One region of the Ferdinandcohnia sp. GQ5 genome, then DNA from elsewhere that is predicted to be linked to it. Evidence: riboswitches for the same ligand, from Rfam matches in the RefSeq annotation. Region 1 holds a riboswitch; each other region holds the start of a gene.
What was found. Region 1 has a riboswitch for S-adenosylmethionine ahead of AC6CHV_RS18620 (aminotransferase class V-fold PLP-dependent enzyme). Riboswitches for the same ligand answer to the same signal wherever they lie in the genome.

Region 1 (3,286 bases):
GCTTTTTGAACGCCCTCGTCCGTAATGACGAGCTTTGACGACATATTAATTTGTTCGTATAAAGATTCCATTCTACCGTTTGCCTCAATCGCAACCTGGCGGATTTGTTTTTCTGCATTGCTTTTTAAAAGAGTAGAGACCTGTCTTAATGTTAATAGACCTACAATCAAAAGAACGATAATCATGACAAATAAGAAGATAAATAAGATCTGATTTCGTAATGTGTTCCATTTTTTAAATTTTTTGATCATGGGCTTTCGCCTTTCTATTTTGTCATTAGTTTCATAATCTTGTATATTTGTAACCGTTATCATCGAGAGGGATGTTATAGTTTTAAAACACAGGAACTAAGAACTAGTGCCATTTTATCATTTGTTAAGGGAATTGAAAATGCTTGTTTATCGGTTAGACTAAGTTATGGTGAAACCTTGCTCTAGTGCTCTATAGTTGTTTTAAATAAATATATGAAACAATAAAAAAATTTTTTATCATCTATAAAAAAACCATTGACTAAATTATCTAAAATGTTTAACATTACAACTAAAGTTAAATAATGCAATTCTTCTTATCAAGAGAGGTGGAGGGACTGACCCTACGAAGCCTCGGCAACCAGCATTTGAATGCCCGGTGCCAAGTTCAGAGGAGTATTTTTATTCCGGAGATGAGAAGGTGGACGAATGCAAATATTATTATTGTAAATTCTTGCGCCCCTTCTGGTCTTTCAGAAGGGGTTTTTATTTTAGGCTATTTTCGTAAACTTTGTTGCTTTTTGATCCGATTATGCAAGGGATATATTATTGTCCAATTAATTATTTCAGTGGATGGTACGGGATCCTCGAAAATGCTTGCATTTTCTTCGTGCGGTGTAGTTTCGAGGAAGCAATTCAAGGTCCCGCGGGAATAGCGAGCCAGGTGAGACCCCGCAGTGACATAGCGACTTGTCCAGTTGCAGCGGCTAGAGACTCGAGAAATTTCAACTCCCCCTTCAGAGGCAAAAAACGCCTCTTTGTCGGAGTCTCCGACGTACACGACGTGCTAGTGCCGACTCCGCCACAGGACGTGGCGCTTTAGTCGGCCAATTTTCTCGTTTCTGTGCAAGCCTCCTCCACATTTTGTTGAGGAGGCTTGCGGATCGCCCGCGGAAAGCGAGTACCAGAAGCGGAAATCACCCTACAAATAAAAGCAACAATCTTTTAGAAAAGAGCCTTATTTTAAATTGGAAGAAGGAGCACTTTCCAACGGTTAATCAAATAGAAAAAATCTTAGAAATAGATATATTTTTCTAAAAAATATATTGACTGAAAAAATAAAGTATTCTATAATACTTTATATTAATGAAGGATTAAAGCGTTAATACGTCATTTGAATAAAATTCTTATCCAGAGAGACTGAGGGAACAGGCCCGATGAAGTCCAGCAACCTTCAAGTGAAAACTTGAAAAGGTGCTAATTCCTGCAGATGTGTGTACATCTGAAAGATAAGTTGAGGCCCCCTCTTCTTATTTTGAGGGGGCTTTTTATTTACATAAAATAAAAACTTATCTAGCAAACTTGCAGAAAATTGAACTTGGAGGTTTAAACAATGACAAAACAATATGAAACTTATGATGATGAAACGATACTTTTACATGGTGGTCAATCCCCAGATCCTACAACTGGTTCACGTGCAGTACCAATATATCAAACGAGTTCTTTCGTCTTTCATAATACAGATCATGCTCAAAGTCTATTTAGTCTTGATGAGTCAGGTAATATTTATTCTAGAATCGGTAACCCGACTGTTGATGTGCTTGAGAAACGAATCGCGTTGTTGGAGGATGGTGTCGCAGCTGTAGCAACATCTTCAGGAATGGCCGCAATTGCTCTATCCATTATGAACGTCGCACAAGCAGGAGACGAAATCGTAGCAGCTTCCAACTTATATGGCGGAACTTACAATCTTTTCGCTGTTACGCTTCCGAAATATGGAATCAAGACTCATTTCGTTGATCCAACAGATCCTGAGAATTTTAGAAAAGCTATAACACCGAAAACAAAGGCCGTATTTGCAGAAACGATTGGAAACCCAAGCTTGCATGTTTTAGATATTGAAGCAGTATCAGCGATTGCACATGAAAATGGAGTACCACTCATTATAGATAATACATTTGCTTCTCCATATGTTTGTAAACCAATCCAATATGGTGCTGATATAGTGGTTCACTCCGCAACAAAGTGGATAGGTGGACATGGAACGACAATTGGTGGGTTAGTCGTTGATGGAGGCCGTTTTAATTGGAACAGTGAAAAGTTCCCAGGCTTTACAGAGCCAGATCAGAGTTATAACGGAATTAAGTATGCAAATGAATTTGGAACTTTAGCATTTAGTACCAAACTTAGAGTTCAGCTTTTAAGAGATTTTGGTTCTTCATTAAGCCCACATAGTGCGTTCCTATTGATACAGGGTCTTGAAACATTACACCTAAGAATCGAAAAACATAATGAAAATGCACTGAAAGTCGCAAAATTCTTAAATGACCATCCTGCGGTTGATTGGGTTTCATACCCTGGTCTTGAAGAGCATCCAGCACATGAACTAGCTACTAAATATTTGCGTTCGGGATATGGCTCTATCGTAAACTTTGGCATTAAGGGTGGAAGAGAAACCGGTAAGAAAGTAATTAATAACATTGCACTATGGTCACATGTAGCAAATGTTGGCGACGCCAAGTCACTTATTATTCACCCAGCATCAACAACTCATCAGCAGTTAAGTGCGGAAGAGTTAGTACAAACAGGAGTAAGTGAAGAATTAATCCGTTTATCGGTTGGTATTGAATCATACCGTGATTTAGTTAATGACTTGGACCAGGCTTTTTATGAAGCGACAGGCATTTCATCAAAAGGTGAGCAAAAAGGAGAAACAGCGGTTAACGATGAGGGAGTAATACGCTGGGCACTGCAATCAACATTTATTCGTGAAGAAGTTGAAGGGAAAGAAGTTCAGCGTGCAAAAACAATTGCCGTTGTTGGTCTAAGTGGTAATCCAGCTCGCCCAAGCTACAGACTTGCACGGAAAATGCAGCGTCTAGGTTATAAAATTATCCCGGTTAATCCAAGGGAAACAGAAGTACTCGGTGAACAGGCATATCCAGATTTAACATCTATTCCGGTAAAGGTAGATATCGTTCAAGTATTCCGTAGTCCTGAGGCAGCTATTGGAGTTGCAGCTGAAGCAGCAAAGATTCAACCAAAAGTATTCTGGTTACAAGAAGGTGTTATTTCCCCAAGGGCAGTGGAAGTTGCGA
Region 2 (3,286 bases), on a different contig from region 1:
TTAAGAAATGGTACATGGCTTGTTCCTTAGTTAGTTTACTGATAGGAGGTAAAACACCAAAAGCATCCGCAGTTAAAAATACGATTGTATTCGGATGACCTGCAATACTAGGAACAATAATATTATCTATATTATCGATTTGGTATGCAGCTCTTGTATTTTCAGTTAATGAATTATCATCATAATCAGCTATTCTGGATTCTTCATTTACAACCACATTTTCTAACACAGAGCCAAAGCGAATCGCATCGAAAATTTGTGGTTCCTTCTCGCGAGAAAGGTTGATGCATTTAGCATAGCAACCGCCTTCAATATTAAACACGCCAGAGCTAGACCAACCGTGTTCATCATCGCCAATAAGACGACGTTTTGGATCTGCTGAAAGAGTAGTTTTTCCTGTTCCAGATAGACCAAAGAATAGTGCAACGTCACCTTCAGGGCCTACGTTTGAAGAACAATGCATGGAAAGAATATTTTTTTCAGGCAATACATAGTTCATCACAGAGAAGATTGATTTTTTAATTTCTCCAGCATATTCAGTTCCTCCGATTAACACTGTTCGTTTTTCAAAGGAAATAATAATGAATGTTTCAGAGCGAGTACCATCTACCTCAGGATCAGCTTTAAAATTTGGTGCACAAATAACTGTGAATTCAGGTTGATGTGTATTTAGATCCTCTTCTGTTGGTCGAACAAACATTTGTTGAGAGAAAAGGTTATGCCAAGCATATTCATTGATTACTTGGATTGGCATGCGTACTTTTTTGTCTGCACCTGCATATCCATTGAATACGAAAATCTCATCTTTTTCTGTTAAGTATGAAAGTACTTTTGTATAAAGTTTTTCATATACTTCTTCAGAAATTGGTTTGTTTACCTTACCCCAATCAATTCTATCTTTAGTAGATGCTTCTTCTACGATGTATTTGTCTTCAGGTGATCTTCCGGTGTACTTCCCAGTTGTCGCACGTATAGCCCCAGTCGAAGTAAGGATTCCCTCTTGTCTAGATAGTACTTTTTCAACTAAAATAGGAACAGATAGGTTATGAAGTGCGTTTTTTCCATTCACTAATTCTAATAGCTGCTCATTTGTAACTTCAACTGAATTCATGTTAAACCATCCTTTATTAATTTTTAAATTTCCATAAATTATCTCAAATTTACAATTAGTATAACACATTAATAAAAATAGTCTATACTATTTAACGTATTTTACGTAACATATCATTAAAAAGTGCGCGCAGATTCTAAAATAGTCCTTTATAATCGATAATTCTTTTATAGTTTGTCAATATTGAGGAAATAGTGTGACACACTTCGACTTTGTTTTTTTTCGGAATTCTGTTGACACCTTAAGGACTACTGCGATATCATATGTCATTGAACGGATACTCTCTTATCCCGAGCTGGCGGAGGGACAGGCCCAATGAAACCCGGCAACCATCACTTTTCTTACATATCAAATGGTTTTTAGTGAAACCTATTAGTAGGTCTCCACATTCGAAAAAGTGATAAGGTGCTAACCTGAGCAAGGTATGTCCTTGATCGATAAGAGTGAAAGGCTGGATAAACGATAAACCTTTCCTCGAAATAGTAGGAAAGGTTTTTTATTCTTTATTGGTTTTATTGATGTTACTTAACGCGTGATATGTGTTTAAATTATTCTCGGAGTTCGATTCCAACAGAATAATGTTAAAGCCTCCGGCGGATGCCTCGATTTTTTAGCGGAAATTTTTCGCTTCCTGTGGCAACCGTCTTTATGACCCACATCGTGTCGGCCTAAAGATCGGGCGCAAAAACGCCAAGGCACATTTGATCGTAGATAACTGTTCATTTAATATAGGATAGAAAATCGTGAAGGTAACAATACTAAGGGAATGAGTACCGTATCAATGAATGTCAGAACTCGAACTATTCGATTCTGAATCCGAAAAGGAGGAAGCGTTTGTGACAAATAGACGCCGTTTATTTACTTCAGAATCTGTTACAGAAGGACATCCAGATAAAATCTGTGACCAGATTTCAGATTCTATTTTAGATGCGATTTTAGCAAGTGATGCAAATGCACGCGTAGCGTGTGAAACTTCTGTCACAACAGGTCTTGTACTTGTTGCGGGAGAAATTACAACTTCTACATATGTAGATATCCCAAAGATTGTCCGTGAAACGATTAAAGAGATTGGCTATACACGAGCAAAATACGGATTTGACTATGAAACTTGTGCAGTTTTAACATCCATTGATGAGCAATCTCCAGATATTGCAATGGGGGTTGACCAAGCGTTAGAAGCACGTGAAGGTCAAATGACTGATGAGCAAATTGAAGCAATTGGTGCTGGAGACCAAGGATTAATGTTTGGTTATGCTTGTAACGAAACAAAAGAATTAATGCCTCTACCAATTTCATTAGCTCACAAGTTATCACGCAGACTAACAAAGGTACGTAAAGATGAGATTCTTCCATATTTACGTCCAGATGGAAAAACTCAGGTTACTGTTGAATACGATGAGAACAACAATCCAGTTCGTATCGATACGATTGTTATTTCAACCCAGCACCATCCTGAAATTTCATTAGAGCAAATTCAACGTAATTTAAAAGAACATGTAATTAACCCTGTCGTTCCTAGTGAACTAATTGATGAGAATACTAAATATTTCATTAATCCTACTGGCCGTTTTGTAATTGGTGGTCCTCAAGGGGATGCTGGGTTAACTGGCCGTAAAATTATTGTTGATACGTACGGTGGTTATGCACGCCATGGCGGTGGCGCTTTCTCGGGTAAGGATCCAACTAAGGTTGACCGTTCAGCTGCATATGCTGCTCGTTATGTTGCGAAAAACATCGTAGCAGCTGGTTTAGCGGATAAATGTGAAGTTCAGCTTGCGTATGCAATCGGTGTTGCACAACCAGTTTCTATCTCTGTAGACACATTTGGAACCGGAACTGTGTCAGAGGATGTACTTGTAGAATTGGTTCGTGATAATTTTGATTTACGTCCTGCTGGAATTATCAAGATGCTTGATCTACGTCGTCCAATTTATAAGCAAACCGCTGCATATGGTCACTTTGGTAGAAATGATCTTGATTTACCATGGGAGCGTACTGACAAAGCAGAAGCGCTTAAAACACAAGCTGCAAAATAAGAAAGAAAAAAGCTCGCCTTAATGGTGAGCTTTTAACTTTATTCATCTGAAATGCTATGAGTGGTTGGATGAAAGCAAATAGATTATCCAATTTAGTATCAAACTTGACTGAATAAAGTTAAAGCCTCCGGCGGATGCC
Region 3 (3,286 bases), on a different contig from region 1:
TGTGTAATCTGGTAGAAAGTAATTCTCTTCTTTCAGAGGCATATAGGCCATTTCAGCTCTTGCAAGCTCAACACCTGACCAATAGTCTGGATAACCAGGGTCAGGTACTAATGCAACATCCCCAGGATTTAATAGACATTGTGGAATCTCTACCAATCCAGCCTTTCCACCAAATAAAATCGCGATTTCTGTTTCAGGGTCAAGTTCAACACCATATTCACGTTGGTAAAATTCTGCCGCTGCCTTCTTTAAGAATGTATGGCCACGAAATGGAGAATACTTATGAAATTTAGTCTGATCGGCAGCCTTTTTAAGAGCTTCAACAATATGTTGAGGTGTTGGTTGGTCAGGATTCCCCTGACCTAAATTTATTACATCATGCCCTTGGGCAACTACATTGTTCACCTTAGCTACAAGAGAAGCAAAAAACTGTTTCGGTAATTTTTGCAGGGTTTCAGATTGTTGGAAATTTTTCATATCTACACCTTCTTCAAAATACTTGAAATACTAACCAAAAATAATATATTGTTAGAGTTAACTTGTAAAGTATTATTTTCACTGGGAGGATACCAAATGAATCTTAAAATTGCTTGTATACAGTATGATATTCAATTCGGTAAACCGCAAGAGAATTTTGCCCAAATTTCTAAAGAAATCGAAAAGACAATGAATCAGGACAAACCTGATATTATCATCCTTCCAGAGCTTTGGACGACTGGATATGATTTAACAAGATTAGATGAAATTGCAGATGAAAATGGCGATGAAACAAAAACGTTTATAAAAACCTTAGCAAAACAATACTCTGTAAATATTGTAGCAGGCTCTGTAGCCAAAAAGACGGAGCAAGGTGTGACAAATACGATGTTTGTCTTTAATCGAGACGGAGAATTGCTAAGTGAATACAGCAAACTACATTTATTCAAGCTAATGGATGAACATTTGTATTTAAAGGCCGGTGAAGCAAAAGGCGATTTCATAATTGAAAATGTACCAGCAGCTGGTGTGATTTGTTACGACATTCGCTTCCCAGAATGGATTCGTGCACATACAACAAGTGGCGCAGAAGTTTTATTCGTGGTAGCAGAATGGCCACTTCCTCGCCTTGAGCATTGGCGAACATTACTCCTTAGTCGAGCGATTGAAAATCAGTGCTATGTTGTTGCATGTAATTGTGTTGGAAGTAATCCTAATAATGAATTCGGAGGTCATTCGATGGTTATCGACCCTTGGGGAAACATTATTGCTGAAGCAGGTACTGAAAGCACAACTCTAGTTGGAGAAATCGACCTTAGCAAGGTAAAAGAGGTGAGAAAACAAATTCCTATCTTCCAGGATCGTCGTCCTAATTTTTATCATTCATAGAAATAAAAATATATTGACAATTATGTACATTCGTTGATATCATTCTCTTCAGTATCAACATATAATAGAATATCAATTAATTTGATCTCTTATCAAGAGTAGGCAGAGGGACTTGGCCCGATGAAGCCCAGCAACCGACCGTAAATCCATCGCAAGGTGAGGCGCTATTTTTTAGCGCTGGGGAAACCCACAAGGCACGGTGCTAATTCCAGCAGGAAGTGAATAACTTTATTCAGTCATGCTTAAAACCAGACTGAATAAAGTTATAGCCTCCGGCGGATGCAACAGATTTTCAAAGGTAAATTTTCGAGCAAGCTCGAAAAAATCTGTGCGCAAATTCGCTGAAGGCTCATTTGATCTTCTTGGCAGATAAGAGGTGCGAAGCCGTGTCTTCAAGCCTCTTTCAATGAAAGAGGCTTTTCCGTTTTTAGAAAAGCCTCCAAACTATTAAATAATACTTCTGGAGGAATATAAATATGTCAATTTCATATCAATCGATTTACGAACCATTAACAGAAAGCACTGCGGTGGCATTGGCCATTCGTTTAGGTTTGTTTGAAGAAGGAACATTTTTAAAATGCAGAGAAATTGGGGATGGAAATTTAAATCTAGTTTTCCATATCACCGAAGAAGAAGGAAATGGCATTATTATTAAGCAAGCTTTACCATATGCAAAGGTGGTTGGTGAAAGCTGGCCATTATCTTTAAAGCGAGCAACAATTGAAGCAAATGCATTATTAGCAGCAGCGGATTATGTGCCAACTCTTGTACCAAAGGTTTATTATTCTGATGAGATTCTAGCTATTACTGTGATGGAAGACCTCTCCCACTTGCAAATCTCAAGAGCAGGTCTCATTGAAGGTAAAAACTTCCCGCTTTTATCTGAGCATATTGGAACATTTTTAGCTAAAACATTATTTTACACTTCAGACTTTGGACTAGAGCCATCGAAGAAAAAAATATTGGTTCAAAAATTTATAAATCCTGACCTTTGTAAAATTACGGAGGATCTTGTTTTTACAGATCCATTTTTCGATATCGATACAAATAGTTTCGAAGAGGAATTACAGAATGATGTTGAACAAATTTGGGCTGACCAACCGCTGAAGCTTGAAATTGCAAAGTTAAAGCAGAAGTTCTTAACTCAAGCAGATGCTCTATTACATGGCGATTTACACACAGGAAGTATATTCGCTAGTGAAACTGAGACGAAAGTTATTGATCCTGAATTTGCCTATTTTGGCCCACTCGGTTTTGATATCGGGCAATTTATTGCAAATCTATTATTAAATGCAATTTCAAGAGATTCTGAGTACCGTGAGCCATTATACGAACATATCAAAAGAACATGGGAAGTGTTTTCCTGGACTTTCTCAGACCTTTGGAAAAATGAAGCGGTTGAACTTTATCGTGATACGGAAGGTTATTTGGAATATGTTCTTGAGCAAACTTTTGAAGATGCAATTGGTTTTGCTGGCTGTGAAGTGATACGTCGAACAATCGGCCTTGCACATGTTGCTGACTTAGATGGCATTGAAAGCATTGAACAAAAAATCGCAACTAAACAGCATGCACTACGTTTAGGAAAAGAATTAATAAAAGAACGCAAGTCAATCAAGGAACTTGGAACTCTACGAAACTATGTAGAAAAAACAGCTAAGGAGTGACAACATGACATACACAAAAAAAGTTCCTCAATCTGTTCAGTGGAATGAAACACATATCAAACTATTAGATCAAACAAAGCTTCCGTTGGAAACTGTATTTATCGACCTTTTTTCAATTGAGGATGTTTGGGACAGTATTACCACATTAAAAGTCCGTGGAGCTCCAGCAATAGGAATTACTGCTGCGTTTGGTTTAGCATTGTCTGCTCAAGGCTATGATGTAACATCCATACAAGAATTCAAGGAAAGACTCC

Region 2: another riboswitch for S-adenosylmethionine. It lies ahead of metK (methionine adenosyltransferase); the one in region 1 lies ahead of AC6CHV_RS18620 (aminotransferase class V-fold PLP-dependent enzyme).
Region 3: another riboswitch for S-adenosylmethionine. It lies ahead of mtnK (S-methyl-5-thioribose kinase); the one in region 1 lies ahead of AC6CHV_RS18620 (aminotransferase class V-fold PLP-dependent enzyme).

Annotation. Positions count from the first base shown of each region.
Region 1 is NZ_JCAXEW010000016.1:52,792-56,077, forward strand. Features, by position in the region: gene AC6CHV_RS18615 (histidine kinase) at 1-251, opposite strand, end outside; SAM riboswitch class I at 563-668, shown strand; SAM riboswitch class I at 1,373-1,484, shown strand; gene AC6CHV_RS18620 (aminotransferase class V-fold PLP-dependent enzyme) at 1,582-3,286, shown strand, end outside.
Region 2 is NZ_JCAXEW010000024.1:44,648-47,933, reverse strand. Features, by position in the region: gene pckA (phosphoenolpyruvate carboxykinase (ATP)) at 1-1,111, opposite strand, end outside; SAM riboswitch class I at 1,394-1,555, shown strand; gene metK (methionine adenosyltransferase) at 1,948-3,147, shown strand.
Region 3 is NZ_JCAXEW010000011.1:24,499-27,784, reverse strand. Features, by position in the region: gene AC6CHV_RS14415 (aminotransferase class I/II-fold pyridoxal phosphate-dependent enzyme) at 1-477, opposite strand, end outside; gene AC6CHV_RS14410 (carbon-nitrogen family hydrolase) at 574-1,365, shown strand; SAM riboswitch class I at 1,452-1,586, shown strand; gene mtnK (S-methyl-5-thioribose kinase) at 1,842-3,032, shown strand; gene mtnA (S-methyl-5-thioribose-1-phosphate isomerase) at 3,037-3,286, shown strand, end outside.